Regions from separate parts of the Actinoalloteichus hoggarensis genome, predicted to be linked through region 1. Evidence: riboswitches for the same ligand, from Rfam matches in the RefSeq annotation. Region 1 holds a riboswitch; each other region holds the start of a gene.

The links. A riboswitch is a leader RNA that binds a small molecule or an ion and turns the genes downstream of it on or off. The one in region 1 is predicted to bind cobalamin.
Region 2: it holds a riboswitch for cobalamin, as region 1 does, so the genes downstream of both, metE (5-methyltetrahydropteroyltriglutamate--homocysteine S-methyltransferase) here and AHOG_RS12420 (CbiQ family ECF transporter T component) in region 1, are expected to answer to the same signal.
Region 3: it holds a riboswitch for cobalamin, as region 1 does, so the genes downstream of both, AHOG_RS16280 (hypothetical protein) here and AHOG_RS12420 (CbiQ family ECF transporter T component) in region 1, are expected to answer to the same signal.
Region 4: it holds a riboswitch for cobalamin, as region 1 does, so the genes downstream of both, AHOG_RS10605 (ribonucleoside-diphosphate reductase subunit alpha) here and AHOG_RS12420 (CbiQ family ECF transporter T component) in region 1, are expected to answer to the same signal.

The regions. Positions count from the first base shown of each region.
Region 1 covers NZ_CP022521.1:2,818,876-2,826,430, reverse strand. Annotated here, with positions in the region: gene AHOG_RS12440 (glycosyltransferase) at 1-1,078, shown strand, start outside; gene AHOG_RS12435 (glycosyltransferase) at 1,255-2,556, shown strand; gene AHOG_RS29900 (protein kinase family protein) at 2,849-3,172, shown strand; gene AHOG_RS12425 (ATP-grasp domain-containing protein) at 3,739-4,959, opposite strand; cobalamin riboswitch at 5,362-5,515, shown strand; gene AHOG_RS12420 (CbiQ family ECF transporter T component) at 5,783-6,868, shown strand; gene AHOG_RS12415 (ABC transporter ATP-binding protein) at 6,865-7,555, shown strand, end outside.
Region 2 covers NZ_CP022521.1:2,413,599-2,421,153, reverse strand. Annotated here, with positions in the region: gene AHOG_RS10670 (MBL fold metallo-hydrolase) at 40-669, opposite strand; gene AHOG_RS10665 (S-(hydroxymethyl)mycothiol dehydrogenase) at 669-1,754, opposite strand; gene metE (5-methyltetrahydropteroyltriglutamate--homocysteine S-methyltransferase) at 2,017-4,317, opposite strand; cobalamin riboswitch at 4,483-4,653, opposite strand; gene AHOG_RS10655 (acyl-CoA thioesterase) at 4,795-5,343, shown strand; gene AHOG_RS10650 (ABC transporter permease) at 5,742-6,536, opposite strand; gene AHOG_RS10645 (ATP-binding cassette domain-containing protein) at 6,533-7,492, opposite strand.
Region 3 covers NZ_CP022521.1:3,796,958-3,804,512, forward strand. Annotated here, with positions in the region: gene AHOG_RS16260 (LacI family DNA-binding transcriptional regulator) at 1-902, opposite strand, end outside; gene AHOG_RS16265 (hypothetical protein) at 1,015-1,257, opposite strand; gene AHOG_RS16270 (cytochrome P450) at 1,568-2,779, shown strand; gene AHOG_RS16275 (ferredoxin) at 3,186-3,380, shown strand; cobalamin riboswitch at 4,047-4,184, shown strand; gene AHOG_RS16280 (hypothetical protein) at 4,273-4,854, shown strand; gene AHOG_RS16285 (prenyltransferase/squalene oxidase repeat-containing protein) at 4,854-6,437, shown strand; gene AHOG_RS16290 (hypothetical protein) at 6,437-7,309, shown strand.
Region 4 covers NZ_CP022521.1:2,402,025-2,409,579, reverse strand. Annotated here, with positions in the region: gene AHOG_RS10620 (metal ABC transporter permease) at 1-930, opposite strand, end outside; gene AHOG_RS10615 (metal ABC transporter ATP-binding protein) at 927-1,829, opposite strand; gene AHOG_RS10610 (metal ABC transporter solute-binding protein, Zn/Mn family) at 1,943-2,929, opposite strand; cobalamin riboswitch at 3,138-3,383, shown strand; gene AHOG_RS10605 (ribonucleoside-diphosphate reductase subunit alpha) at 3,516-6,104, shown strand; gene AHOG_RS10600 (ribonucleotide-diphosphate reductase subunit beta) at 6,169-7,257, shown strand.

The DNA.
Region 1 (7,555 bases):
CACCGGGGCCCTGCGGCGGGAACAGATCGAATTCGACATGCGATTGACCATTCACGGACTTTCCGGTCAGCACGCGGCGATGCAGGAGATCCTCGCCGAGGCGGACGGCGAACCCGTGGTGCTCGTGCACGAGACGCTGTTCATGGGCGGCTGGCCGGTACGGCTGGGGGCGCCCGGTCTGCGACCGGCCGGGGTCGTCGGCATCGGCGTGATCCCGGTCCCGATCAGCAGCATCGACCACGCGCCCTGGGGAATGGGGCTGCCGCCGGACAGCTCGTCGGAGGGCCGCGCCCGCAACAGGTTCCTCAACGACGTGGCCGCCGCCGAACTGCAGGCGGGGGTGCAGCGGGAGCTGGCGGCAGGCCTGGCGGCGCTCGGAGCCACCGAGGAACCGCCGCTGATGTTCGACGGCCTGGTCGCCATGCCCGACCGCTTTCTCCAGCTCACCATCGGGAGCATGGACTATCCCCGCAGCGACGCCCCGCCGCGGCTGCGGCACGTCGGCGCGCTGCCCGCGGAGCCGCCCGAGGACGTCGAACTCCCCGAATGGTGGGACGAGCTGATCACCGCGTCGCGGGTGGTCGTCGTGACGCAGGGCACCCTGGCCAACGCGGATCTCTCCCGGCTGATCGAGCCCGCGGTGCGAGCGCTGGCCGACCTCGACGCGCTGGTCGTCGTCACCACCGGAAGCGACGTCATCCCCGACCGGCTGCCCGCCAACGCGCGCGCCGCCCGATATCTGCCCTTCGACCTGCTGCTCCCCCACGCCGACGTACTGATCAGCAACGGCGGCTACGGGGGCGTTCATCGAGCGCTGTGGCACGGCGTGCCGATGGTGCTGGCAGGCGACACGGAGGACAAGGTCGAGGTCGGCGCCCTGGCCGCGTGGGCGGGCGCGGCGATCAACCTGGCGACCGGCGATCCGGACGAGGCGGACATCCGCAAGGCCGTCGACGCCGTGCTGACCGATCCGACTCATGCCCGGCGGGCCGAGGAACTGCGAGCCGAATGCCTGCGGCAGGACCCGCACGGCACGATCGCCGCCGCCGTCGAGGAACTGGCTCGGCGGACGGAGTGACGGACCCGAAGGTCACGCGCTCCGGGCCGCGGCGCCCTGCGCTCGCGGCCGTCTCGACCGGGCTCTCGGGTCCGCGGGATTCCAGGCCGCCGTGATCGCCGTTCCGCCGTCGGTCGCACGGGCCTCGCGTGGACGTCCTAGCCTGATGGCCGCGAGGATCGCTCGCGAGCAGTCTCATGGGGGCAGGCGACACGATGGCCAGGGTGTTGATCGCGGCGGTGCCGTTCTTCGGGCACGTGCGGCCGATGCGGTTGATCGCCGCCGACCTGGTCGCACGCGGCCACGCCGTCACCTTCCTGACCGGCGCGGCCTTCCGCGCCGCTGTGGAGGGGACCGGCGCTCGATTCGTCCCGCTGCCCGCCGAGGCGGACGTCCGGCCCGATCGGTTTCCCGATCGGCGGCGGATCCCGACCGGGCCCGCCCGGCTGGAGTACGACAATCAACACCTGTTCGTCGCGCCGATGGCCGCCCAGCACGCGGCGCTCCAGGCGCTGCTGGCCGAGGACGCCGCGCCGGCTGTCCTCCTGCACGACACGATGTTCCTGGGCGCCTGGCCGGTCCGGCACGGCGCTGCGGGCGTCCGGCCCGCCGCGGTCGTCGGGATCGGTGTGATGCCGCTGCCCATGAACAGCGCGGACCATCCGCCCTTCGGCAGCGGACTCGTCCCGGACGACTCCGAGGAGGGGCGCGCGCGCAGCCGAGTACTCACCGAGAAGGCCGAGGCGGCCGAGCGAGCGGGATCGCATCGGCTGCTGACCCGGGCCTTCGAGCGCCTCGGGGCCGCGGAACCGCCGCCGCTGCTGTCGCAGGGTCTCGTCGGAGTGCCGGATCTGTTCCTCCAGCTCAGCATCGAGAGTCTGGAGTACCCGCGCGGCGACGCACCGTCGCACCTGCGCTACATCGGGGCGCTGCCGCCGGAACGCGGCGAGGCGCGGGCGCTGCCCGTGTGGTGGGACGACGTGACCAGGGCGAATCGGGTGATCCTCGTGTCCCAGGGCACCATCGCCAATGACGATCTCGGCAGGCTGATCGAGCCCACCCTACGAGCGCTGGCCGATCTCGACGCCGTGATCGTCGTCGCCACCGGTCGCGACGCCGTACCCGCCACGCTGCCCGCCAACGCGCGGGTCGCCGAGTTCATCCCCTTCGACACCGTGCTCCCCCATGTCGACGTGCTGGTGAGCAACGGCGGCTACGGCGGTGTCCAGCAGGCGCTACGGCACGGGGTTCCCCTGGTGCTGGCGGGCGACACCGAGGACAAGATCGAGGTCTGCGCCAAGGTCTCCTGGGCCGGGGCCGCCGTCAGCCTGGGCACCGGAGACCCGGACGAGGCGGACATCCGCAAGGCCGTCGACAGCGTCTTGGACGATCCGCTCTGCCGCGACCGGGCACGGGAGCTCCGAGCCGAGTACGAGGCGCACGATCCCCGCGTCGCGATCGCCGACGCCGTGGACGGCCTGGCGGTCCGCCGCGGCTGAGGTCTCGCCGATCGGCGGCGACAGCCGCGAATCACGAGAAGGGGCGGCGGTCGTGCCGCCGGACCGAAGGACGACGCGCCGGGCGGTCCGGTCCGGACACCCCGACGGCAGACTCGTCGGTATCGGACGAGTATCCGCGAGCGTCCCGGCGGTTCATGATGAAGGCTGCCCCGGATAGACCACAGCGGACGTCGCCGCCCGGTTGGCGGATCGATTCGGCCCCGGGACCGCGGACCGGCCGACGGGAATCTCCACGCTCGCGGCGGACCCGGCCGCCCGGCGGGGATCCGAAGTGGGCGAGCTGTTCACAGGCGGCGCGTCCTCCGTCGTCCTCCGCCGCCGGCGGGACGGATCGCCTGCCGTCCTCAAGCTGACGCCGGACCGAACGCTGTCGGCCAGCCGGGTCGAGATGCCGCGTGTGTTCGCACCGTCGGGCCGGGTGCCTGCCGTGCTGGCCGCCGACGTCCAGGTCGGGGCGCTGGTGTCGACGGAGGCCGTCCCCGGCATCGAGGCCGAGGACCTGCCGCAGGAGTCGCTGACCGAACGGCGGGCGGAGCTGCTGACGGCACTGCACGCCGTGGCCGCACTGGCCGTGGAGTCTCTGGGGCCGGTGTGAGGAGGTCTTCGTCCGTATCGGACGGCGGCCGTCCGAACCGGCCGTCGAGTCGCGGCTGGATCAGGCCTGGCAACGGACGTTCCGACGGTGTGCCGCCCTGTTGGACACCCAGGGCGACGTGGTGCCGCTGCACGGCGATCCGCGTCTGAGCAACGTCCTGGACGGGGGCGTCACACGGATTGATCGCGGTCGACCCGACGACCTGCGTCGGCGAACCGTGCTACGAGGCCGTGGACGACGTCGTGGCAGGCGCCGGGCGGCAGGGGCCGAGGCTCGGGGCCGCCGGGTGACCGCCGCATGGGGACTCGACGCGGACCGGCTGTACGCCTGGAGCCAGGTGATCGCTGGCGATGACGGCGATCACCTACGGCGGCTCGCGATCGGCGGTCGGCGAGTCGCTCGCCCTGACCCGGTGATCCGGGTCCGTGCCGCGGAGCGATCATGCCGGGATCGATCCGGGCGGCGGCGTGACGCGGGCCGCGCGCGGCCGACGGCCCGTGACTCCGCACGGCGCACGGTGCCGGTTCGCCGCCTGGTCTGCCTGCCGCCTGGTCTGGCCCGTCGGATCAGACCTGCGGGCAGCTCCGAGGCCATCCCGCCGAGGTGGACAGCGGGCTGGTCCGCAGTGCGGTGGACGCCAGCTGTGCGGGCGAGCCTGCGATCACGGCGTCGTCGGGAATGCCGCGCAGCCACCTGGCCAGCAGCACGGGATCGTCCGCCGTGACGAGCAGCCGGTGGAAGTCCGAGGGCAGCGACCGGTCGGTGGGCAGCGGTACCTGCCGCCGCAGGCGCACGCCGGAAGGAAGGCCGGGAAGCTCCGTGCCGGGTCGGACCGGCAGCTCGAGGGCGAGCCGACGAGCGGCGGGCACGGCGCGGGGCTGGCCGAGGCACGTGTCGACGAAGGCGTCGTACGGGTCTAGTCCGGTGGTGGCCGCGCTGAGATCGGCCATGCCGCTGAGCCTGCCGTTGACCGCCAGCACCTGGAGCCTGCCCGAGCAGACGGCGAAGTCGATCTGCCACGGGCCGCGCACGTCGAACTCGGCCAGCACGCCGCGGATGAAGGTGGACAGTTCGGTGGTCACCGCCTGCGGAAGCGTGATCGGCGCCAGCCGCGCTCGGCGCCCCGGACCGCACCGCTCGTCCAACGGGCCGAAGGAGGCGACGGGCCAGCAGTCCGTCACGTGCGCGTCGCTCAAGAGTTCGACTCCGAACTCCTCACCCCGGCAGACCCGCTGCACGACGACGGGGAAGGCGGTCGGAGGAAGCGTGGTGAGGAGGTGCGCGGTGTCGACGCGCCCGCGGACGCCGCGCGGCGGAGGCCCGGCCGCCTTCACCATCACCGGGAGTCCGCCGACCCGCCGCACCGCCGAGTCCAGTTCCTCGGCCCGATCGCAGACGACGGCCTCGGGCACCGGCCAGCCCTGTTCGACCGCTACGCGATGGAACAGGGCCTTGTCGGTGACGAGGGCGGCGAAGCGGGTCGAGTGGACGACGGCGCTCCCGCCGAGATCGCGCCACCGGTCCGCCGCGGCGGCCAGGCTGGGCAGCAGCCGTTCCTGATCGGCCGGGTGGAGACTCGGGATCACCAGCTCGACGTGCTCCTCGGCCCAGACGGCCAGCAGGTCCTCGGGCTCCGCGCAGGCAGGCAGGTATCGGTGGCGGGTCCGCCTGCCGACGTAGCCCGCGACGTCCGTCGGCCCCAGCAACACCAGGTCGTGATGGCCGGAACGGGTGATGGCGTCGACTATCCGGTCCGCTCGGAACTCCCCGATGACCGCGATCCTCATGACGACTGCCTCGCCTTTCGCTCTCGCCGCGGGTTCGCGGTCGCCTGTGCCTCGTCGGTCGAACTCGTGGCCGCCCGCATGCATCATGTGCCTCGACACCTGAACACGAGCGGACACACCACTCTTAGCGACAGATTTCGACTACTCATAGTAATGATCTCGGGGTGTGGTGGACCACTCTCTCCGGGAGCCGTGCGGACCGGAGGATCACGGATTCACCCCACAGCCGGCCTCAGGAAACGCCGACGCGGCGGGGAGCGCTCGACACAGTCACCGACGGCGTCTCCGCCGCCGGACCTGGGAGGGGCGTCGCCTCGGCATCAGAAGAATCCGCTTTTCACGCGGTTCGACCGACCACGACGGCGAAGCCTGTCACGGGTGATCCAAAACCACCCGAGTGAGTTAACCTTCTCGATGTCCGCTCGGCCGCAGTCGGTCGTGACAACTTCAGACGCCCCCGGCGGGGGAAGCCGGTGCGACTCCGGCGCTGACCCGCAGCCGTGATTCGTGTCGAGGCACGATGAGCCGGAATGCCCGTCCGGGGACGAGGGCTCGTTCACACTGTCGTGGTCCGCAGGCGGAGTCCGATTCGAGCGCGCGCAGGCCTGCCTCGGCGGCGGCGGTTCGACGGATGCCTCTCGACCCGCTCGGGGAGGCATCGAGGCATGTCCGGAACAACACTGTGCGGGACGACACTGTGCAGGCCGCGGCAGGCCGCCGGAGACCGGGCCGTCGGCGACCCGGGATCGCGCCCGAGGCGGCTCGGGCACTCCGCATCGGTCCGGAACGAACCGCATGACTCGGACGCCGGGTGAGCACGGCAATGCTCCGGGTCTCGACGCGCCTGCCGAGGGCACTGCACCCCGGCGCCTGGTGGTTATGGGCGCTGGCCATGGCGGCCGCGGCGGGCCGGACGACGAATCCGCTGCTCTTGTCGCTGATCCTCGTGGTGGCGGGCTACGTCGTGGTGCGGCGACGCGGCCGGGCGCCGTGGGCCGCGACCTTCCGGATGTACGTGTACCTCGGTGTGTTCGTCGTCGTCATGCGCGTGCTATGGCGGATGGTCTTCGGCGGCGGCGCGGGCGAGCACGTCCTCTTCGTCCTGCCGGAGATCACCCTGCCGGAGGCGGCGGCGGGCATCCGGCTGCTCGGCCCCGTGACCGCCGAGGAGCTGCTCGGCGGACTCTACGACGGACTGCGACTGGCGACGATGCTGATCTGCCTCGGCGCCGCGAACTCGCTGGCGGACCCGCGACGAATGCTCAAGGCGGTGCCCGCGGCGCTCTATCAGATCAGCACCGCCGTGGTCGTGGCGCTCTCCGTCGCGCCACAGCTCATGGAGAGCGTGCTGCGGGTCCGGCGGGCCCGGCGGCTGCGTGGCGGCAGGCAACGCGGTCTCCGGGCCTTGCGCGGCATCGTGGTCCCGGTCCTGGCCGACGCCATGGACCGGTCGCTCGCGTTGGCCTCGGCGATGGACTCCCGGGGGTACGGCCGGCTCGGCGACACGCCGAGACGCACCCGACTGCTGACCGGCGTGCTGGTGATCGCGGGTCTCTGCGGGGTGTGCGTGGGCGTGTACGGCCTGTTGGACGGCACGCGGCATGTCTTCGGGCTGCCGATGGCCGTCGCCGGGCTGCTCGTGGCGGGCGCGGGCTTCCTGGTGGCCGGACGCCGGATCCGGCGCAGCGTCTACCGGCCGGATCGGTGGCTGCTGCCGGAGACGCTCGTGGTGCTGTCCGGTCTGACGGCCGCCGCCGTGCTCACCGTGACCGCCGGGATCGACCCGTCGAACCTCTATCCCTCACTCAGCCCGCTGAGCTGGCCGGCGGTGACGCTGCCGCCGGTGCTCGGCATCCTCGCGGGGGTCGCTCCCGCGTGGCTCGCCCCGCCGCCGGAGGTCCGCGCATGATCCGCTTCGAGGAGGTCTCGGTCCGCTACGGCGAGGCCGCCCCCGTCCTGTCCGGCCTCGACCTGGAGATCGAGGAGGGCGAACTGTGCCTTGTGGTCGGCCTCACCGGATCGGGCAAGTCGACGCTGCTCGGCGCGGTCAACGGTCGGGTGCCGCACTTCACCGGCGGAGTGCTCGAGGGCCGGGTCACGGTGGGCGGCCGCGACACGAGGACGAATCCGCCTCGTGAGCTCGCAGATCTCGTCGGGGTCGTCGGCCAGGACCCCTTGGCAGGCTTCGTCACCGACACGGTGGAGGAGGAGCTGGCCTATGGGATGGAGCAGCTGGCCATCCCCTCCGAGGTGATGCGCAAGCGGGTCGAGGAGACGCTGGACCTCCTCGGCATCGCCGAGCTGCGGGATCGGTCGCTGCGCTCGCTGTCGGGTGGGCAGCAGCAGCGGGTGGCGATCGGCTCGGTGCTCACCGTGCACCCTCGGGTGCTGGTCTTGGACGAGCCGACCTCGGCACTGGACCCGACGGCCGCCGAGGAGGTGCTGGCCTCGATCACGCGGCTCGTGCACGACCTCGGGGTCACGGTGGTGATCGCCGAGCACCGGTTGGAACGAGTCGTGCAGTACGCGGACCGGGTGCTCCGGCTCGCCGGCGACGGGCGGGTCGTCGACGGACGACCCGCCGAGGTTCTCGCGG
Region 2 (7,555 bases), 410 kb from region 1:
GGTCGAGGGCACCGGCCGCGGACGACGGGAAGACGCGGCTCAGTGCCCCCTGGCGATCCACGCGGGCAGCGCGGGCGCCTCGGCGCCGATGGTGGTGCGGTCTCCGTGCCCGGTGTGGACGACCGTCTCCGCGGGCAGGGTCAGCAGCCGATCCCGGATCGACGCGATGATCGTCGGGAAGTCGGAGAACGACCGGCCGGTGGCACCGGGGCCGCCCTCGAACAGCGTGTCGCCGGTGAAGACGGCCGACAGCGCCGGTGCGTACAGGCTGACCGAGCCCCAGGTGTGGCCCGGTGTGGCCAGCACGTGCAGTTCGGTGCCCGCGACCGTGAGCACCTGTCCGTCGGTCAGGTCGCCGCCGGGCGCGACACCGGGGTGGGTCTGATCCCAGAGTTCGCGGTCGGCGGGATGGAGCAGCACGGGGGCGTCCAGCGCGGCGCCCAGCGCCACGGAGCCGTTGACGTGGTCGTTGTGCCCGTGGGTGCACACCACGGCCGTCACGCGACGCCCCGCCACCGCACGCTCGACGGCCGCCGGGTCGTGTGACGGATCCACCACCACGATCTCGGCGTCGTCCCCGATGAGCCAGACGTTGTTGTCGACGTCGAAGTCCTGGCCGTCGAGGCTGAAGACTCCGGAGGTGACGACGTGTTCGATCCGCGCGGTCATCAGAGCACCACCACCGAGCGGAGCACGTCACCCTGGTGCATCCGGGCGAAGGCGTCCTCGACGTCCTCCAAGCCTATCTTCTCGGTGACGAAGGCCGCCAGGTCGAGTCGGCCCTGGAGGTAGAGGTCGACCAGCATCGGGAAGTCGCGGCTGGGCAGGCAGTCGCCATACCAGGAGGACTTGACCGCGCCGCCCCGCGAGAACACGTCCAGCAGCGGCAGCTCCAGCGTCATCTCGGGGGTGGGCACCCCGACCAGGACGACCTTCCCCGCGAGGTCGCGGGCGTAGAACGCCTGGGTGAAGGTCTGCGGGACGCCGACCGCGTCGATCACGACGTCCGCGCCGTTGCCGCCGGTCAGCTCCTTGACGGCGGCCACCACGTCGACCTGGTCGGCCCGCACGGTGTCGGTCGCGCCCAGGCCTGTCGCCCACTCCAGCTTCTTCGGGTCCAGGTCCACGGCGATGATCCTGGCGGCGCCCGCGAGGCGCGCACCCGCCACCGCGGCCGCGCCCACGCCGCCGCAGCCGATGACCGCGACCGAGTCGCCACGGCCGACCTCGCCGGTGTTGATCGCCGCGCCGAGGCCCGCCATGACGCCGCAGCCGAGGAGCCCGGCGACCGCCGCTTCGGCCCTGGGGTCGACCTTGGTGCACTGGCCCTGGTGGACCAGGGTCTTGTCGGCGAACGCGCCGATGCCCAACGCGGGCGACAGCGGGGTGCCGTCGGTCAGCGTCATCCGCTGTGTGGCGTTGTGCGTCGCGAAGCAGTACCAGGGTCGGCCTCGGCTGCATGCACGGCACCGCCCGCAGACCGCACGCCAGTTCAACACCACGTAATCCCCGACGGCGACGTCCTCGACGCCCTCGCCGACGGCCTCCACGGTGCCCGCCGCCTCGTGGCCGAGGAGGAACGGGAACTCGTCGTTGATGCCGCCCTGGCGGTAGTGCAGGTCCGTGTGGCACACGCCGCAGGCGGCGATGTCCACCACCACCTCGCCCGGTCCGGGATCGGGGATCACGATCGTCTCGACGGTGACCGGCGCGTCGCGCGTGGCGGCCACGACCGCTCTGACCTGCTGCGGCATCCGAACTCCTCTGGTCGGCCCGATGCCCGGCTGCCTCGGTGGCGCCGGGGCGAAGGATCACGGTAGAGCACCACCGGCCGTCGATCCACCGCCACGCGGGGAGTCCGCCCGGTACGACGGGAACGAGTGGCGGGACGAGGCGTCCACCGGCTCGTTCGGGTGTGCACGATCGTCGGCGCGGGAGGCGGCGCCCACGACCCGGCCTGCCGGGCGGGCGGGGCGTGCCGGTGCGGCGCCGCCCCGCCCGTCGGTGGACGAGAGATCAGCCGGACACCTGTGCGCGGCGGGCACGCGCCGCCGACACCATGGCCCGCAGGGCGGGCTCGACCTCCGCGTAGCCCCTGGTCTTCAGGCCGCAGTCGGGGTTCACCCACAGTCGGTCGCCGGGTACCGCCGCCAAGGCGGCCCCGATCAGCCGGGTCACCTCCGCCTCGTCCGGCACCCGCGGCGAATGGATGTCGTAGACGCCGGGTCCCACGCCTCGGCGGTACCCGATCTTGTGCAGATCGTCCAACACCTCCATTCGGGAACGCGCCGCCTCGATCGTGGTCACGTCCGCGTCGAGGGCGTCGATGGCGTCGATGACGTCGCCGAACTCCGAGTAGCACAGGTGGGTGTGGATCTGTGTGCTGTCGGCGGCGCCGGAGGTCGCCAGTCGAAACGAGTCGACTGCCCAGGCGAGGTAGTCGGCACGGTCGGCCTCCCGCAGCGGCAGCAGTTCCCGGAGCGCGGGTTCGTCCACCTGCACGATGCGCAGCCCGGCCCGTTCGAGATCATGGATCTCGTCGCGGAGCGCCAGCGCCACCTGGCGTGCCGTGTCGCCGAGCGGCTGGTCGTCTCGGACGAACGACCAGGCCAGGATCGTGACCGGCCCGGTGAGCATCCCCTTGACCGGCCGTTCGGTCAGTGACTGCGCGTAGGAGCTCCACTCGACGGTCATCGGGGCGGGCCTGCTGACATCGCCGTGGATGATCGGCGGCCGGACGCAGCGAGAGCCGTAGGACTGCACCCAGCCGTGCTCGGTGGACAGAAAGCCTTCCAGGTTCTCGGCGAAGTACTGCACCATGTCGTTGCGCTCCGGCTCGCCGTGGACGAGCACGTCGAGTCCGATGTCCTCCTGGAGCGCGATGACGTCGGCGATCTCCGCGCGCATCCGCCGCCGGTACTCGGCCTCGTCGATCCGGCCTGCCCGCCGGTCCGCCCTCGCCCGGCGCACCCCGCCGGTCTGGGGGAACGATCCGATGGTCGTCGTGGCCAGCGGGGGAAGTCCGAGCCGCTCGGCCTGGCCGCGCGCCCGGACGTCGTAATCGGCGCGCCTGCCGTGCTCGGGGCGCAGGGATTCGAGCCGGGCCCGGACCCGCTGGTCGCGGGTCGCCGCGCCGTCTCGTGCCCGGAGCACCCGCCGGGAGTCCTCGAGTGCGGGGGCCGCCTCGTCGGCGCCGCCCAGCGCCTTGGCCAGCAGGACCACCTCGTCGACCTTCTGTCGTGCGAAGGCCAGCCGAGAGCGTAGCGCCGGGTCCAGTCCCGTCTCGGCGTCCAGGTCGTAGGGCACGTGCAGCAACGGCGCGGAGGTGCCGACCGTGACGTGGTCGGCGATGCCGAGCAGCATCGCGCAGTAGGCGAGCGCCTCGTCGAGGTCGGTGCGCCAGACGTTGCGTCCGTCGACGACCCCGGCGAGAAGGGTCTTCTGTCGGAGCCCGGCGACGCTCGCGATGCCCGTGAGATCGGCGCGGCCCGCCACCAGGTCGAGTCCGACGGCCTCGATCGGCGCGGCCGCGAGCACGCCCAAGGCGTCGCCGAGGGCGCCGTGGTATCCGGCGACCAGGATGCTCGGTCGCCGTTCCGCCTCGCCCAGCCTGCGGTAGGCATGGGCGAGCGCGTCGAGTTCGGCCGGGGTGCGATCGGCGGCGAAGGCCGGCTCGTCGAACTGGACCCATTCGGCGCCCGCCGCGGCGAGTTCGGCGAGCAGCTCCACCTGCGTGTCGATCATGGCGTCCAACAGGTCCAGCCGGTCGAAGCCCGCCGGGGCGTCGGGGGCCGCCTTGGACAACAGCAGGAACGTGACCGGCCCGAGCAGCACCGGCCGGGTGGTGATGCCGAGGGCGGCGGCCTCGCGGAACTCCTCCACCGGTTTGCGACCCGCCAGCCGCGGCACGGTGTCGGGGCCCAGTTCGGGGACGAGGTAGTGGTAGTTGGTGTCGAACCACTTGGTCAGTTCGAGGGGTGCGAGGGAGTCGGCTCCTCTGGCCGCGGCGAAGTAGGCGTCCAGCGACGGGCGGCCGCCCTCGGTGTAGCGGGCGGGCAGCGCGTCGACCAGGACCGCCGTGTCGAGGACCTGGTCGTAGTAGGAGAATGTGTTGGAGGGCACCGAGCCGAGGCCCGCGTCCCTCAGGGCCGTCCAGGTGGCGGCGCGCAACGTGGCCGCGACCTCGTGCAGGGCCGCCGCGTCGATGCGGCCTGCCCAGTACGCCTCCAGGGCACGCTTGAGTTCTCGATCGGGTCCGATCCGGGGGTAGCCCAGGACCGTGGCGCCGAGCGCCGGGGCATGCGTGCGATGGGTCACTGCTCTCTCCTCGCGAGGCGGCAACGGACCCCGAGGCGGGCACGCGGCGGCCGGAACGCGAGCCGAGCAGGACACGGCCGAGGCCGATCCGCCAGGCACTCGCCCCGGTCCTCCCGCGAAGACCTCGGAGCGGCACGGACCCGTCAGGTCCGTGCCGCCGACGGCAGGTCTTCGGACTCACGGGCGTCTCCGACCGGGGTCGGCTGGCCTACTGTCCGTCGCTTCCCGGCGGTGTCGACCACCAGTGCTGTGACCGTCCTCGCTTCTCGAGGACGGTGACGGAGTTCGTTCCCGTTCACCGCTGCGGGGCAGTCCCGGACTCGCACCGGGTTCCCTCTTGCCTCGTCAGCGCCGCGATCCCACCCGCTGGGCATGGGCTCGACAGTGCCGACGAACCATCGGCGAAACCGATCTTAGCCGGCCGAACTCGACGTGGGCTCGACGTCCCGCTCGCCGGGATCGCCTACCCTCGGCTCCATGCAGACCGCCTCCGAGCTCCCCGGCAAGCCGACCTCGGCAGCGGCCACCACACTCAGTCAGATCATGACCGCGACCGAGACGAACCTCTACGGCACCGTCCACGGCGGCGTGATCATGAAATTCGTCGACGACGTCGCGGCGGCCTGCGCGGGGCGACACTCGGGCGGGACGGCACTGACGGTGTTCATGGACGAGATGCTCTTCCTCGTGCCGGTCCGAGTCGGTGACCTCGTCCACGCCAGCGCCCAGGTCAACTGGACGGGCCGGACCTCGATGGAGGTCGGGGTGCGGGTCGTCGCGGAGCGATGGAACGAGTCGGTGCCGCCCACGCACGTCGCCAGCGCCTATCTGGTCTTCGTGGCGGTAGACGCCGAGGGACGGCCGAGGCCGGTTCCCGAGGTGCTGCCGGAGTCGCCCGCCGAGCGCCGCAGACATGCCGAGGCGGGCATCCGCCGGGAGCACCGGCTGGCCCGCCGCGAGGCCATCAAGCGCAGCCGGGAGACGGAGGGCGAGTCCGCGGCCGCCGACTCCGCGCCGCGTTCCTGAGTCTCGTCCGGGCCGGTCCCGCGCCCGGGTCGCTATCGGGGTCGGGGTACGGGACGACGTCGCCGCGGCACCCGCGGCCGAAGTCCGAGTCGTCGAGCGCGGGCGGTTCGTCGTCACCCCTCATGGACGACGAACCGCCCGCACGTGCGGCGGCGGGCCGGGACGGAGATCGCCGGACCCGGCAGACGGGCCTCCCCCACACCCGTCTGCCGGGCCGTCCTCGGGGCCGCCACCCACACCGCGACGACTTCCCCCGGATTCGGCGAGCACACCCCCGGTACTCGGCGACCGCCCGATCGGGGGAGTCCGCTCCCCGTCTCGGGTGATCGCCGGACCGTCCGATGTCGACGGTGGCCGTCCGGTGTGCTCCCGCAGGGCGCGGTCCTCGAGGCGTCGCCTCAACGGGCGGTGCGCCGGACGAACAGCACGCTGGAGATCACGAACGCCAGCGTGCCCAGCGTGACGCACCAGCCGACCGCCCACGCGGCGCTGCTCCCGACGGGCGTTCCGGACAGCAGCGCGCGGACCGTCTCGATGACCGGCGTGGCGGGCTGGTGGTCCGCGATGACACGCAGGGCGGCGGGCATCGTCTCCGTCGGGACGAACGCACTGCTCAGGTAGGGCAGGAAGAGGATGACGAAGGAGAACTGCCCCGCGCCCTCGACCGTCTTGGACACGACGCCGAAGATCATCGACAGCCAGCTGATCATCAGCACGTACAGCGCCACCACGCCGAAGACCCCCACCCAGGCGAGCAGGTCGGCCTGGGGCCGAAAGCCGATCAGCAACGCCACGAGGATCACCAGCGTGGTGGAGACGATGTTCCGCAGCAGGCTCGTGATCACATGGCCGGTGAGCACCGCGCTGCCGACGATCGGCAGCGATCGGAACCGATCGATGACGCCGGTGACGAGGTCGGCGGTCAGTCCCGTTCCCGTCTGGGCCGCGCTGAAGCCCGCCGACAGGATCAGCACGCCCGGAACGGCGTAGTCGACGTAGCCGCCGCTGCGGTCGATCGCCCCGCCCAAGACGAACACGAAGAGCAGCATCATCGTGATCGGCAGGATCAACGACACGATCAGGTCGTCGGGAGTGCGCAGGACGTGCCGAATCCGCCTGCCGATCATGGTCATGACGTCCGAGACGGCCCAGCGCAGGCTCGAACGGCTCGTCGGAGTGGTCGCGGTGTTCATCGGGCTGCCGTCTCCTGAGGTACGCGGGGGGTGTCGGTGAGGGATAGGAACACGTCGTCGAGGGTCGGGGTGCGCAGTTCGAGGCCGGCCGCGGGCGCCTCCGCCCGGCGCAGCCGATCGAGCAGGACGCGGACCTGCTCGGCGCTGCCGTCGAAGGCGACGCGCAGGCACAGGTTCGTCTCGTCGCGGTGCAGCGTCTCGGCGCCGAGGTGCCAGGCGGCTCGTTCGAGCGTGGGGACGTCGGCGAAGGTCAGCTCGACGGCGCCCGCCGACAGACCGCGCTTGAGTTCCGCGGCGGTGCCCTCGGCGACGATCCGTCCGCCGTTCAGGACGGCGATCCGATCGGCGAGCTGGTCGGCCTCCTCCAGATACTGTGTCGTGAGCAGGATGGTGACGCCGTCGGCGACCAGTTCCCGGATGACCGACCACATCGTCTGTCGACTGCGGGGGTCCAGGCCGGTCGTCGGCTCGTCGAGGAAGATCACCGGCGGCGCGGTTATGAGACTGATCGCGAGATCGAGCCTGCGGCGCATTCCGCCGGAATACCGGCCCACCAGGCGGTCCTGGGCGTGTTCGAGGTCGAATCGGCGCAGCAGCTCCGCCGATCGCCTGCGGGCCGCCAACCTGCCGAGGTGATTCAGCCGCGCCATCATCACCATGTTCTCGCGGCCGGTCAGCACCTCGTCCACGGCCGCGTACTGCCCGGTCAGACTGATCACGCCCCGCACCGCCTTGGGCGTGCGCACCACGTCGTGGCCTGCGATGACGGCCCGTCCGCCGTCCGGCGGGATCAGCGTCGACAGAATGCGCACCATCGTCGTCTTGCCCGCGCCGTTGGGGCCGAGCAACGCGAAGATCGTGCCAGGCGCCACCCGGAGGTCCACTCCGCGTAACACCTTGTTCTCGCCATAGGACTTGGTGAGTCCGACAGCCCGAATGATCGGGTCCACTGTCATCCCCTCTTCCCCCTCATCTGTTCCGAGTTCCGGACGTCGTCGTACCGCCGAGGCCGGAGAACG
Region 3 (7,555 bases), 980 kb from region 1:
GCGATCTCGGCGACGTACCGGCCGAGCGCGCGATTGTCGATCGCGACCGTGGACAACGACGGCACCAACAGGCGTGCGACGGGGGTGTCGTCGAAGCCGAGTACCGACAGATCCGCGGGGACCCGAAGGCCGCCCCGCAACGCGGCGGACACCACGGCGGCGGCGAGTTCGTCGTCATAGCCGCAGATCGCCGTCACTCCCTCTCCGTCGACCCAGTCCCGCACGATGGCCGCGGCACCCGCGACGTCGGGAGCGATCAGCGCCGTCCTCGGCGCGCCCAGCCCGTGGGCCGCACAGGCCTGCCGCAGGACCTCGGCCCGTAGGGCCGCCCGTGCGGCGAGCCGAGGCTCGGCCGGGAGCACGCAGCCGATCCGCCGATGCCCCGACTCCGCCAGGTGGCCGATCTGAAGTGCGACGCCCTGTGCGGCAGGCCAGAAGGCCGCCACCGGGCGGTCGCCCTCCGCGGGCAGGACGTGTTCCACCCCGGCACGTCGCATCGACAGCACGTCGGCCGCCGAGAACGGCTCGAAGCCCAACACCACCTCGGGCAGCAGCACCGACCACAGCGGCACGGCCGTCTCCACGACGTGGTGGTGCACGACCAGTTGATAACCGGCCTCGGCCAGCTGCACGGTGGCGGCTTCGAGGAGTTCACGCAGCGCGTGACCCACCGGCAGATCCGGCAGCACGAGCAGGACGATCCGACTGTGACCGCTGCGCAGCGCGCGGGCACCGCCGTGCGGCTGGTAGCCGAGTCGCTCCGCCGCGGCCAGGACTCGCTGCGCGGTGGCCGAGGAGATCGACTGTGAGGACGTCCGGTTGAGCACGAAGCCGACCGTCGCCCTGGACACGCCCGCCTCGGCGGCCACGTCGGTCGCCGTGATCCGTCGTCCCGCCCTCATCCCGGTGTGCACCTCGTTCGCCACCGCACCCCCGACTGCTCCAATCGGGCAATCTTAGCTGCTCGCCGGTACTAGCACGTGCTAGTTTCGGGGCGTCGACACACTGTCGTGATCACGGTTCGGCGCCGACGACCACCGGCTCCGACGGGGAGAAGACTCGCCCGTCACCGCCGTTCCACTCGATCGATATCTTGCCTGAATAGAACATCTGTTCGATAGTCGCGTCATGGTCGATCACCCGCTCGCCGTACTCGGCGTATTCGCCGTACTCGCCGTATTCGCCACACCAGTCATGCCCGCCGCGGTCGCCGTGTTCATCGTGTCGGCTGCCTCTCGCCACGCGTTCGGTTCCCACGCCTGTCTCCGATCACACGGCGCGGTCCAGCTCCATCACACGGACCCGTCCTCCGGTCGCCCGACGCCGAACGCCGTCCATGCCCGAGACCGAATCGCCGAGTCACCGAACGCGATCAGCCGTCCCGACCACCGCACCGACTGCTCGTCCGGCCCGCTCGGCCCGGGCCGCCCGCGAAGCCGAGCGGTCTGCTCCCCGGAACCGGGCCGCGTTCGAGGGCCGCCGTCACCCGCCCATCCCGATCGATCAACAGCCGAAGTGCAGACCTGGCGAGCCCCTCGCCCGCGCCGCCGTCCAAGGAGGACCACCAGTGACCACTGCGGACCGACAGCCGCTCGACTACCCCTTCGCCCTGCCGACGGCCGACGAGCCGCCGCCGGAGTGGGCACGCCTACGCCAGGAGTGTCCGGTCGCCGCGATCCGACTGGCCAGCGGTGACGAGGCGCTGCTGCTCACCCGCTACGAGGACGTGAGACAGGTGCTCGGCGACCCTCGTTTCACCCGCTCGCTCAGCGCGGACGACGCCGCGCGCGTCACGGCCAACGAATCCGGTGGCATCTTCGGGTCCGCCAGCGCGATCGACGCCTCGACGGACGCGCACCAGCAGTGGCGCAGGCTGGTCGGCAAGGCGTTCACCGCCAAGCGGATGTCTCAGATGCGGCCCGCCATCGAGGCGATGGCGGCTCGGCTGCTCGACGAGATGTGCGCACGGGGGGCGCCCGCCGATCTGGTCGCCTCGTTCGCCTTCCCGTTACCGGTCTGGGTGATCTGCGATCTGCTGGGCGTGCCGGATTCCGACCGCGACCGCTTCTCCTACTGGTCCGACACCATGCTCAGCCTCGATCGGTACGAGCAGACGGAGATCGACAGCGCTCAGCAGGAGTTCGGCGAGTACTTCGCGGCCCACATCGCGACTCGGCGGGCCGAGCCCGGCGACGATCTGCTCAGCGAGCTGATCGCCGTCACGGACGCCGCCGACGGCAGGCTTCCCGAGGAGCTGCTCATGCTCACCGGGCAGGGTCTGCTGGTGGCGGGGCATGAGACCACGGCGAACATGATCTCGAAGATGGTGGTGCTGCTGCTCAGCGAACGGAGCCGGTGGACGGCGGTGGTCGAGGATCCGTCGTTGGTGCGTACAGCCGCCGAGGAGGCGCTGCGGTTCGACGCCAACGCCGGCTTCGGCCTGCCCCGCTATCTCACCGAGGAGATCGAGGTCGGCGGCCGGACGATGCCGCGGGGGACGACGATCGTCACCAGCCTCGCGTCGGCGAATCGCGACGAGCAGGTCTTCGTCGATGCCGACGACATGGACCTTCGTCGTGCACCCAATCCGCACCTCGCCTTCGGGGTGGGTCCGCACTCCTGCCTCGGGCAGGCGTTGGCCCGTACCGAACTCCAGGCCGTGCTGAGTGTGCTGGTGCGGAGGCTGCCCGGTCTGGATCTCGCCGTCCCCGTCGAGGAGCTGCCGTTGCGTAAGGGGCTGCTCGTGGGCGGGCTCGAACGGCTGCCCGTGCGGTGGTGACGGCCCGCTGGCCGCGGAACGCGATCCGCGGACGCCTCTGATGGGCGGAGGTTCGCCTCAGGTCCGTGGCCGACCGGCGTCGTCGGCGGGCAGCGGCACGGGGGAGTCGGAGACCGCCCGTGGGCGAGCGCCCGTGCGGCGGCACGACTTCTCGATCCCGCGCGGCGGACACGGTCTCCGATCACCGCGGGGCGTCGGCGCAGGGCGTCGGCGCGGGGCCGAATGCGGCTCCGAGTGGGGGTGCGGCAGCCTGTGCCGCTCCCGAGCCGGCCTGGCGCCCTTGCTGCTCAACGGCGACTTGATCGCTCAACGGGGGCCTTGTCGCTCGGCAGCGGGCCGGGTCGCTCAGTACGGTCTCCGCCTCGGTCGGCCTGCGCAGGTCGACTCCGATCCGAAGGGATTGCCGATGCATGTGGACGTGGACACCGAGAAGTGCTGTGGTGCGGGCCAGTGCGTACTGCTCGCACCCGAGGTGTTCGATCAACGCGAAGAGGACGGCATCGTCGTGCTGCTCGACGCCGAGCCTGCCGAAGAGCAGCACGGACCTGTGCGGGAGGCGGCGGCCGTGTGTCCCGGTATGGCCATCTCCCTCACCCCGTGAGCACCGGTCTGAACCTCCGGCTGCCGAGGATCGACACACCGGACCCACGTCGATGGTCGGCCTGACGACACCGCGGCAGGCGGGCCGCGACAGCGATCCGACAGGGCGGAGGCCGCGAGACCACGCAACCACGCCGCTGTCGGCGCGTCGGACGGGACCGCGACGCGATCCGATTCCGATATCGACCGACCGGGGCCTGTCCCGCCGGCGAGCGTCGACGCTCGTGTCGCGATCCGGCGGCGGCGGAGGTCGAACGCCTTCCGGGGTCACGGCGGCGTCCGGTCAGTACGTCGCCGCCACCACAGCGCCTCCACCACAGCGCGTCCGACGGAGGCGTCGCCCTGCCGACGGGTAGGCGGGAGAGCCGACGCGCTCGGCCGGCTGCGCCGATCGTGCGATTCGCGCGCCGCGCCGGAGGCGCCGCTCTCTCGGGGCGGCGCGTCGTCCCGGGTCCGCGGGGTCTCACCACCATCCAGGACGTCACCACGCGCGCCTGTACCGCGTCGGGCGAAGCTCCGTACGACCGGGGCGGCCGCGGTGCTCCCCTGGGGGCCGTCCGTCTCCGCTCGGTCCCCCAGCCGGTGCACGGTGTGCTTTCGACGTCGGTGTGAGCCCGCGGTGAAGACGATGTCTTCCTCCGCGTCGTCCGATGGGCTACCGTCGAGACGTCGTCCCTCCACAGGGGACGAATGCACGACGCCGTTCGACGGGGGAAGCCGGTGGGAGTCCGGCACTGTCCCGCAGCCGTGAGCATCCGAGTCCTCGGGTGTGAGTCGGAATGCCCGTCAACGGTTCTGTTCAGCTCCTCTGTCGCGGTGTGCAGACCGGAGCTTCGGTGCCCCTAAGGCGGGTCCGGGCTGCGGTGTGCCCGAACCGAAGGGAACTCCAGGACATGTCCTCGAGCCGCTCCGTCCGACGTCGTCTCTTAGCCGGTCTCTTCGCAGGTTCGCTTCTTCTCTTCGGCGGCACCGCCGCCGCGGCCGTCCCGGCCGAGACCTCCGCCGCCGACTCGGCCGCCGTCGTCTTCGCCGAGGGTCCCTGCACGGGCCCGACCGGTGTCACGGTCGTCGTCGACTTCACCGGTCACGCGGGCGGCGACGTCGTCCGGCACTGCACCGAGAGCGACCCGGCGACGGCCTTCGCCGCGCTGGCCGGGCTGGGTCTCGCCCCCGAGCACGGCATCGGCCAGGGCGAGGCGGGTCCCTACCAGTACCTGTGCCGGATCGACGGTCTCCCCTCGCTCGCCGACGATGCGTGCGACGGCTTCCTGCCCAACGCGCCGTACTGGGCGTTCTGGGTGCCGAACGCGACCGCCGATGCGTGGGGTTACGCCGATGAGGGCGTCGACACCTACGACCCGCCGCAGGGCGACGTCCTCGGCTTCTCCTTCGGTGCGGGCACCGCGGCCGACCCGAACGAGATGAGCCTGACGCTCGAGGAGGCGCTCGACCCGAACTGGACGTCGACTCCCTGATGTTCAGGTCCCTTCTCGGCCTGACGGCGGGAGCGCTGCTCCTCGTCTCAACGGTCGTCCCCTCTGCTGCCTCGGCCGACCCGGCGTTCGACGTCGGGTCGGCCGAGGCCGGTACGGCGGCGGAGTTCCTGGAACGGGAGCTCGTCCGGCTCGACTACGTCTATCCCAGCGCCATGCCGGGGACCCCGGACCCTGGTCTGCAGGCCGACGCCCTGTTGGGGCTGTATGCGGCAGGTCGAACGGGAACCACCTTCGATCTCGGCGTCCGCGCACTGCGCGACATGTACTACAACGGCAATCTGGCCAACTCCGGCGTCATCGCGAAACGCCTGCTGGTGGCCCTGCGTGCCGGGGTCGATCCGACGAACTGGGGCGTCGACTCCAATGGGGACCGGATCGATCTGGTGGACCGGCTGGAATCGACGCTCGACGTCGACGGCCGTTACCGCAACCTGAACGCGGGTGACTACGATCCCCGCCGAGATCTGTCGAACACGTTCTCCCAGGCGTTGGCGCTGATCGCCGTGGACGAGTACGCCGCGCGCACCGGGACGCCCGTCGACCAGCGCGCCGCCGTGGACTACCTCCTCCGCCAGCAGTGTCCGAGCGGCGGCTTCCGTCCGAACCCCCCACCGGAGGACGTCGGCTCCCGCTGCTCCGAGGCCGACGACAAGCTCGTCAGCGTCGACAACACCGCGATGGCGGTCTGGGCGCTCGCCGAGGTCGGCGGCAGTCCCGGCGCGCTGGACCGGGGTGTGCGCTGGCTGCTCGACCGTCAGCATCCCGACGGCGCCTTCGGCTTCGACTCGTCGTCACCGGAGTTGATCGCCTCGACGCTCAACGCCAACAGCACCGGGCTCGCCGCCCTCGCGCTCACCGTCGCGAATCAGGCCGGACCCGCTGGACGCGCGGGCGGCTGGTTGACGTCGATCCAGCTGGGCAACGGCGTCGATCCGGGCGCCATGATCGGCGCCGTCTCCTATTCGGCACGCGACTATCTGGACGCCCAGGTCGACGGGCCGCTGTACTGGAGCCGCGCGGGCAATCAAGACCGGCTGCGGCGGGCGACGGCACAGGCGCTGCTGGGTCTGTCGGCGACCCCGCCCGCCGAACCGCCCGACTCGCCGACGGTCCCGCCGACGACGAATCCGCCTGGTGAACCAGGTCCGACCGGCCCCCCCGGTGCACCCGGGCAGCCGGGACAACCCGGCGCGCCGGGACAGCCGGGCCTTCCCGGGCAGCCGGGCCTGCCGGGTGAGCCGGGACATCCCGGCTATCCGGGAGCAGCCGGAGACGCGGGGGCGCCAGGACTCGGTGGGGCGCCGGGTTCGGGGGCCGAACCACCGAGCGCGGTCGCTCAGACACCTCGGCCCGAGCCGCCGCCCGCCGTCGCGCAGGCGCCGTCGCCCGGTGGCGAGCCGACCGGACAGGGCGCCGCGCCGGAAACCTCGCTCGCGTCCTCGGTGAGCGACTTCCTACGCAGTCCGGCGGGCCTGACGTCCTCGGCGGTGGTGGCGTTGCTGCTGGCCACGATCAGTTACCTGCTGATCAGCAGGCCTCGACGACGGGGCGGTGCGGTGTGATGAGCCTCGCCCGTCTCGTCACGGCGGGGCTGCTCGCCGCGGCCATGCTGATCGCTCCGACCCCCGCCCCGGGCGCCGCGCAGACCTGCACGACCGAGACCGGCGTCGTGGTGGTCGTCGACTTCGGGGCCCTCGGCGGCACCGTGTCCCGCTGCGTCCCCGGCACCCCGGACACGGGTTACGCGGCGCTGCAGGAGGCCGGCTTCCGGCTCGCGGGGACCGCGCACGACGGCGCCGGGTTCATCTGCCGTATCGACGATCGGCCGGGGCCAGAACAGGAGCCGTGTGACGACACGCCCTCCGGGAACGCCTACTGGTCGTACTGGATCGACGAGGGCGGCAGCGGCTGGTCGTACAGCACGCGCGGCGCGTTGGCGTCCTATCCGACGGCCGATCGGGTGGAGGGCTGGTCCTTCGGTGCGGGCGAGCCACCGGGGATGACGGCGGCGGCGGCCAGGGCTCGGTTCGCCGCGGGCGGGGATGACGGCGCGCCGAATCCCGGTGATCCCGCGCCGCCCGCCGCGCCGGGAGATCCTGCGCCCGGCGGCGCGGCCGACCAGCCGCGTCAGCCTGCGCCGCCCCCCGACGGCCGGCCGGCCCCGACGGACGTCGAGTCCGGCCGGGGTGCGCCGGATTCGGGCGGTCCCGAGGACACGGACGGGGAAGGACCGTCGGGGGCCGAGAGCACGCCCGCCGCCGAGGGAGCGAGCGGCCGAGACCCCGCCGGCGCGGCGGAAGGCACCGAGCAGACCGCCCAGGAGGCCGCGGAGACCGGCGGCGTGCCGTGGGCGACGATCATCGCCTTCGCCGCGATCTGGGTGCTGGGCATCGGCGCCGGGATCATCGCCCGCCGTCGCCGCGCGGCCGAATGACGCGTTCGGCGATCGACGTCGCGCGGCGGCCGGGCGGTGGTGCGGCCGTCCGGCGCCCGGCCGGCTCCGGGCGGTGAGCCGCGGGGCAGGCCTAGCGGCCTGCACGGCCTCCCGCCTCCCCGTGCGGGGCTGTCGGCGCGGGGAGCCGCACGTCGCCCGACCTCGGGGCGACGTCGCGGCGACTCGCCGAGGCGGATCGACGTCACGGCCCCGGAAGCCGGTCTCCGCGGGAGCAGAGCGCATCAT
Region 4 (7,555 bases), 420 kb from region 1:
GCGAGGGGCGGCCGGACGTGCGGCTGCCGCGTAGAGCGGGTCCGGACCCGAATTCGTCGGACGTCGCCGTCGCGAGGAGAGGGCCCGCGGCAGCACCCCGCGACGCGGCGCGAACAGCACCGAGGCGAGCGCGGCGGCGGTCGCCAACAGCACGATGACCGGCCCGGTCGGCAGGTCGGCGGTGCCGGAGACGAAGGCGCCGAGCCCGCCCGCCGCCGCACCGATCAGGCCGGCCGCGGGCACCAGCGTGGACAGCCTGGTCGTGAGCTGGCGCGCGGCCACGGTGGGCGCGACGAGCAGGGCGACCATCAGGATCGCCCCCACGGTGCGCACGCCCAAGACGATCCCGACGACCAGCAGCGTGGTCGTCAGGACGTCCACCGCCCAGCTAGGCGCCCCCGCCACGGCGGCGAAGCCGGGATCGAAGATCGCCGTCCGCAGCAGCCGGAACCAGACCAGCACCGCGCCGAACGCGAGGGCCCCGACGATCGCGGCGACGACCAGATCGCCGACCACGAGGCCCGCGGCCTGTCCGAAGAGGTACTCCTCCATTCCGCTCCGCCCGCCCGCGCCTTCGGCGGAGAGCCTGGTGAGCAGGACGATGCCGAGGGCGAAGGCGGCGGAGAGCACCACGCCGATCGCGACGTCCGGGCCGACCCGGCCCGCCCGTTCCAGGCCGATCATGGCCAGCGCGGCGAGGATCGCCGAGAGGGCGGCTCCGATCAACAGGATCGGGGCGTCCTTGACTCCGGCGACCATGAAGGCGAGCACGACGCCGGGCAGGGTTCCGTGGCTCATCGCGTCGCCGAACATGCTCCGCCCCCGGAGCACGGCGAAGGGCCCGAGGAACCCGGCCACCGCGCCCAGCAGCGCGGAACCGCCGATCACGACGGAGGCGGCATAGGACAGGCCGAGGACGCCGCCGGTCATGCCCGCCGCTCCGGCCCCGCCGGACCCGGGTCCGGCGCGGGCGGGTTCGTCGTCGCCGGGCGCCGGTCGGCGGTCTCGGAGTCCGCCCGATCCGTCCCGGCCGGACGCGGTGCTCCCCCGGCGAGACGTGCCGTGTCCCGGTCTCCACCAGGCGCGGCGTCGGCGGCATGGCCGGCCGCCGAGCCGTCGGCGGCTCGCGCGGCGCGGTCCACAGCGGGGTCCGAGTCCGACGCCGGGGCACGGCCCGGCATCGGGATGCCGTAGGCCGTCTCCAGGTGCTCGGGCCGCAGCACGCGGCTCACCGGCCCGTCGGCGATCACCCGGCCCGCCAGCAGCACGGCGTGATCGAAGTGGTCCCGCACCGTGCGCAGGTCGTGGTGCACCAGCAGCACCGAACGGCCCTCCCGCTCGCACAGTTCGGCGAGCAGCGCCAGCAGCCGTGCCTCGGTGCTCGTGTCGACGGCGGCGAAGGGCTCGTCGAGCACCAGCAGGTCGGCCTGCTGGGCCAGCGCTCTGGCGAGGAACACCCGCTGCCGCTGGCCGCCGGACAGCTCGTCCAACGGCGTGTCGGCGAAGTCGGCGGCGCCCGTGCGGTGCAGCGCCTCGCTGACGGCGAGATCATCCTGTCGGGTGAGTCGACGGAACCAGCCGCGATGCGGGTAGCGGCCCATCTCCACGACCTGCACGGCCGTGATCGGGAAGTCCTGGGCGACGGCGTCGCGCTGCGGGACGTAGGCCACCCGGCGCCGCACGTCGGCCAGCGGCCCGCCGAGCAGCCGGACGACGCCCCCGCCGGACGGGAGCAGGCCGAGCGCGGCCTTGACCAGGGTGGACTTCCCCGCGCCGTTGGGCCCGACCACGGCGGTGAGTCGACCGGCGGGCACGGTCAGCTCCGGCACCGTCAGGACGGTGCGCCCGCGATAGCCGACCGCGAGTCCGGTGACGGCGAGGGCAGGGCGCGGGCCGGACCTCTCGGGGGACGTCGGAGGCTCCGGCGCGGCGGCACGGCCGATCACCGCAGGCCCGCCACGAGCAGCTCGACGTCCGCGCGGACCATGCCGAGATAGGTGCCCTCCGGCGTGCCCGCCGGGCCCGCGGCGTCGGAGTACAGGCTGCCTCCGAGCGTCGCCGTGGCCCCGAGGGCGGCCGCGGCGTCGAGGACGGCGGCGGCGGTCTGACCGGACACGCTGGACTCGACGAACACCGCCCGGACGCCGTGCTCGGCGATGATCCCGGCCACCCGATCGATGTCGCCGATGGTGGCCTCGTCGACGGTGGACACGCCCTGCACCGCCTCGACGCGGATGTCATAGGCGCGACCGAGGTATCGGAAGGCGTCGTGCGAGGTGATCAGGATGCGACGGGGCTCGGGGATCTCGGCGAGCCGTGCGCCTACCTCGTCATGGAGTTCGTCCAGCTCGGCGCGATGGCGTTCCCACCGGGCGTCGAAGCCGTCGGCCCGGTCGGGGTCGAGTGCGGCGAGCGTGCTGCCGACCGAGGCCAGCGCGTCGCTCCACAGTGCCACGTCGAACCAGATGTGCGGGTCGTACTCGGTCGCCGTGCCCGCCTCCTCGGCGAGCAGGAGGGCGTCGGTCGGCACGGTCTCGCCCACGAACAGGACCGCGGTGTGGCGTGCCAGGTCGTCGAGCACCGGACGGAGGCCCGCCTCCAGGTGCAGGCCGACGGCGACGATCAGGTCGGCCTCCCGCAGAAGTCGCAGATCACCGGCCTGAGCCTGGTAGAGGTGTGGGTCGACGCCGTTGCCCATCAGCCCGGTGAGCTCGATGTCGTCGCCGCCGATCTCGCCGACGGCGTCGGTGAGGAAGTTGGTGGTGGTCACGACGCGAAGCCTGCTCCCGGCCTCGACGGAGCCCTCGCCGTCCTGACGCACCGCCCAGGCCGAGGCGGCGAGGACGACCACCAGCGCAGCGCTGATCCCCAGCACGACACGTCGTCTGCGGCGCGCCCTGGCACGGTGTCTGCCCGACTCTGCCTGCACTATCCCGTCCACGGCTGCCTCTCGGCCGGATGGCCCGAACTGATGAGACCAGTTTTCACTAAGGACGAGCTTTCGTCACCTTTCCGATCGGCGTGGTCACCCTGTGGTCATCCGCCGCTCGCCCGGTTCTCGGCGAGCCACCCTAACCGACCGCAACCGGGAACACGCCAGGATATTGGGGTGAGACAAAGCAGCGACCCCAACATGTAGTCTCTCCCCCGCTGATGGTTCGTCAGGGCGCCAGGCGGCGTCCCGACGAGGAGACAGGGAACCCGGTGTGATTCCGGGACTGCCCCGCAGCGGTGAACGGGAACGAAGGCCGTCGCCGTCCACACCGGACGGTGCACACACTAGGAGACCTCGGTCTCTCGGGAAGTGACGGCCGTAGGACCGGCGAGCACCACCTCGCCGGACGCCCGTAAGTCCGAAGACCTGCCATCGGCGCGTGCCACCGAGCACGTCGTCCGAAGGCCTCGAGGGTGGGCCGTGCGGACAGCGCCGGACCCTGCCGTGTCGCGGGTCCGCATGCTGCCGCGCGCTCCTCCTCGGGTGAACCGAATGCCGCCCCGGCTACGAGGAGACCACCGTGACCGTCGAGTCACTCCGACCAGCACGCCCCGTCCCGGCCGATCGCCGCGCGATCGCCGAGGGGACTCCCGCCCCCGTCGCTCCCGCCCCGCTCGATCTTCCCGAGCGGGTGGTCCGGGTCAAGGACGCGCAGGGCGATCTCGCTCCACTCGACGTCGAACGGCTCGCCACGACCGTGCACGAGGCCTGTGCCGGATTGTCCGGGGTCACCGCGCAGACCGTCCTCGACGAGACGCTGCGCAACCTCTACGACGGCATCGGCGCCGAGGAGCTGGCGCTGGCCCAGATCATGGCCGCACGCAGCATGGTCGAGATCGAGCCGCACTACTCGCAGGTGGCCGCCCGGCTGCTGCTGGAGAAGCTGCGTGCCGAGGCGTTGACCTTCCTGGGTCGTCCCGTGCCCGACGCGAGCCCCGAGGCCGTCGCGGCGAGCTACCCGGCCGCCTTCGAGGCCTTCGTGCGGCGCGGCATCGCCCTGGATCTGCTCGATCCGACCCTCGCCGACTTCGACCTCGACCGGATCGCCGCCGCCCTGCGTCCGGAGCGCGACCGGGACTTCCAGTTCCTCGGCCTCCAGACCCTCTATGACCGCTACCTCCAGCACAGCGACGGCGTGCGCTTCGAGCTGCCGCAGATGTTCTTCATGCGCGTCGCGATGGGCCTGGCCCTGCGCGAGGAGGAGCGCGAGGCGCGGGCGATCGAGTTCTACGAGCTGCTGTCCACCTTCGCCTTCATGTGCTCCACCCCGACGCTGTTCAACTCGGGCACCACCCGGCCGCAGCTGTCGTCCTGCTTCCTCACCACCGTCGAGGACGACCTGAGCGGGATCTTCCACGGCATCCGCAACAACGCGATGCTGTCGAAGTACGCGGGGGGCCTCGGCAACGACTGGACCCCGGTCCGCGGTCTCGGCGCGCACATCAAGGGCACCAACGGCAGCTCCCAGGGCGTCGTGCCGTTCCTGAAGATCGCCAACGACACGGCGGTGGCCGTGAACCAGGGCGGCAAGCGCCTCGGGGCGGTCTGCGCCTACCTGGAGACCTGGCACGTCGACGTCGAGGAGTTCCTCGATCTGCGCAAGAACACCGGCGACGACCGACGCCGCACGCACGACATGAACACGGCCAACTGGGTTCCCGACGAGTTCCTCCGCCGCGTCGAGGCCGACGACCAGTGGACGCTGTTCTCGCCGGACGAGGTTCCCGACCTGCATGACCTCTACGGCACCGCGTTCGCCGAGCGCTACCGGGAGTACGAGCGGGCCGCCGACCGGGGCGAGATCCGGGTCTTCCGCCGGGTACGCGCCGTCGAGCTGTGGCGGCGGATGCTGACCATGCTGTTCGAGACGGGTCACCCGTGGATCACCTTCAAGGACCCGTGCAACCTGCGCTCGCCGCAGCAGCACGTCGGCGTGGTGCACTCCTCCAACCTGTGCACCGAGATCACGCTGAACACCTCCGCCGACGAGGTCGCCGTCTGCAACCTCGGCTCGGTCAACCTGGCCGAGCACCTGCGCCCCGGACCGGACGGACGGCTGGAGCTGGACCGGGAGCGGCTGGCCGCCACCGTCACCACCGCCGTGCGGATGCTGGACAACGTCGTGGACGTGAACTTCTACACGATCCCCGAGGCCCGGCGTTCGAATCTGCGGCACCGTCCGGTGGGCCTGGGCATGATGGGCTACCAGGACGCCCTGTTCCGGCTCGGCCTGCCGATCGCCTCCGACGAGGCGGTCGCCTTCGCCGACCGCAGCATGGAGGAGATCAGCTACCACGCCATCGCGGCGTCCAGCGACCTGGCGGCGCAGCGCGGCAGCTACGAGTCCTACGCGGGCTCGCTGTGGAGCCGAGGCGTGCTGCCGATCGACTCCATCGCCCTGCTGGCCGAGCAGCGGCAGAGCGGCGACCTGGCGATGGACACGACGTCCACGATGGACTGGGACGCCCTGCGGGAGCGCGTGCGCACCGTCGGGATGCGCAACTCGAACGTGATGGCCATCGCGCCGACCGCCACCATCGCCAACATCTCCGGCGTGAGCCAGTCCATCGAGCCGCAGTATCAGAACCTGTTCGTCAAGTCGAACATGTCCGGCGACTTCACCGTGGTCAACCCGCATCTGGTGGCCGCGCTGAAGGAGCGCGGCCTGTGGGACGAGCGGATGATCGCCGACCTGAAGCGGCACGACGGCAGGCTGGGCTCGATCGACCGGGTGCCCGCCGAGCTGCGGTCGCTCTACGCCACGGCCTTCGAGATCGACCCGAAGTGGCTGGTGCTGGCCGCCTCCCGCAGGCAGAAGTGGATCGACCAGGCCCAGTCGCTGAACCTCTATCTCGCCGAGCCCAGCGGCCGCAAGCTCGACACCCTCTACCGGCTGGCCTGGCGTTCCGGGCTCAAGACCACGTACTACCTGCGGGCTCAGAGCGCCACCCACGTGGAGAAGAGCACGTTGCAGGGCACCGACGGCAGGCTCAACGCCGTCCAGGCGGGCGGCCCCACGCCGACGCCCGCCCCGGCACCCGAGATCCCGGTCGCGGTCTCGGCGGCGGCCTGCGCGATCGACGACCCGGAGTGCGAGGCCTGCCAGTGAGCGCGCCGAGCACCGAGACGAGCCATCCGACCACCGCCGAACACCAGAGCAACGGAGCAGACCGATGACCGGAGTCGAGACGCAGCACAGCGCCCCCGTCGAGGGCAGCGGCCTCGGCGAGATCGACCGGCAGGGCGGCCGGGTCGACGTCGACGACAAGGCGATGATCAACGCCAGGGCGGACGTCAATCAGCTGCTGCCGCTGAAGTACCACTGGGCGTGGGAGAAGTACCTCGCGGGCTGCAACAACCACTGGATGCCCACCGAGGTCTCCATGCAGGCCGACATCGCGCTGTGGAAGTCCGTCGACGGCCTCACCGACGACGAACGGCGGATGATCAAGCGCAATCTGGGCTTCTTCGCCACCTCGGAGTCGCTGGTCGCCAACAACATCGTGCTGGCGGTCTATCGGCAGCTCACCAACCCGGAGTGCAGGCAGTACCTGCTCCGTCAGGCGTTCGAGGAGGCCGTGCACACGCACACCTTCCAGTACATCTGCGAGAGCCTGGGTCTGGACGAGGGCGAGCTGTTCAACATGTACCGGGAGGTGCCCTCGATCACCGCGAAGGCGGCGTGGGCGCTGGAGTACACCCGCAACCTGGAGAACCCGGAGTTCCGCACCGGGACGTTCGAGGCCGACCAGGCCTTCCTGCGTGATCTGGTCGCCTTCTACGTGATCTTCGAGGGCATGTGGTTCTACACCGGCTTCGCCCAGATCCTCTCGCTGGGCAGGCGCCACAAGATGGTCGGCATCGCCGAGCAGTACCAGTACATCCTGCGTGACGAGTCGATCCATCTGAACTTCGGCATCGACGCCATCAACCAGATCAAGATCGAGAATCCGAGGCTCTGGACCGAGGAGTTCCAGGAGGAGGTCCGGCGGATGCTCGTCGAGGCCTGCGAGCTGGAGGTCGCCTACGGGCACGACACGATGCCCAGGGGCGTGCTCGGCATCAACGCCGACGCCTGCGAGCAGTACATGCACTTCATCACCAACCGGCGCTGTGGGCAGCTCGGGCTGGAGCCGGTGTTCCCCGCGACGGAGAACCCCTTCCCGTGGATGTCGGAGATGATCGACCTGAAGAAGGAGAAGAACTTCTTCGAGACGCGGGTGAACGAGTACCAGACCGGCGGGGCGCTGGACTGGGACTGATCACGTAGGCATCAGGGGGAGGTGTTCGAGAGCAGGCCGGCGCTTCACTCGCTGTCTTCTTCCGGACTCTCGTTCGACAAGACGATCTTCGGCGAGCACCTCCCCCGTCCCTCTCGCTCGGCGGCGACCGAAGCACGATTCACGCAGACCGCTGCATGAGGAAGCCGCAGCACCGCTCTCCCGGCGCGGGCACCGCGTGCTCGGCTCAGACACCTCAGGTTCGTCGCCGGTCGAGGTCGGGGACCACCTCAAGATCCGGATCATCGAGCTGGTAGAGGGCACGTAGCCTTCCGGCATG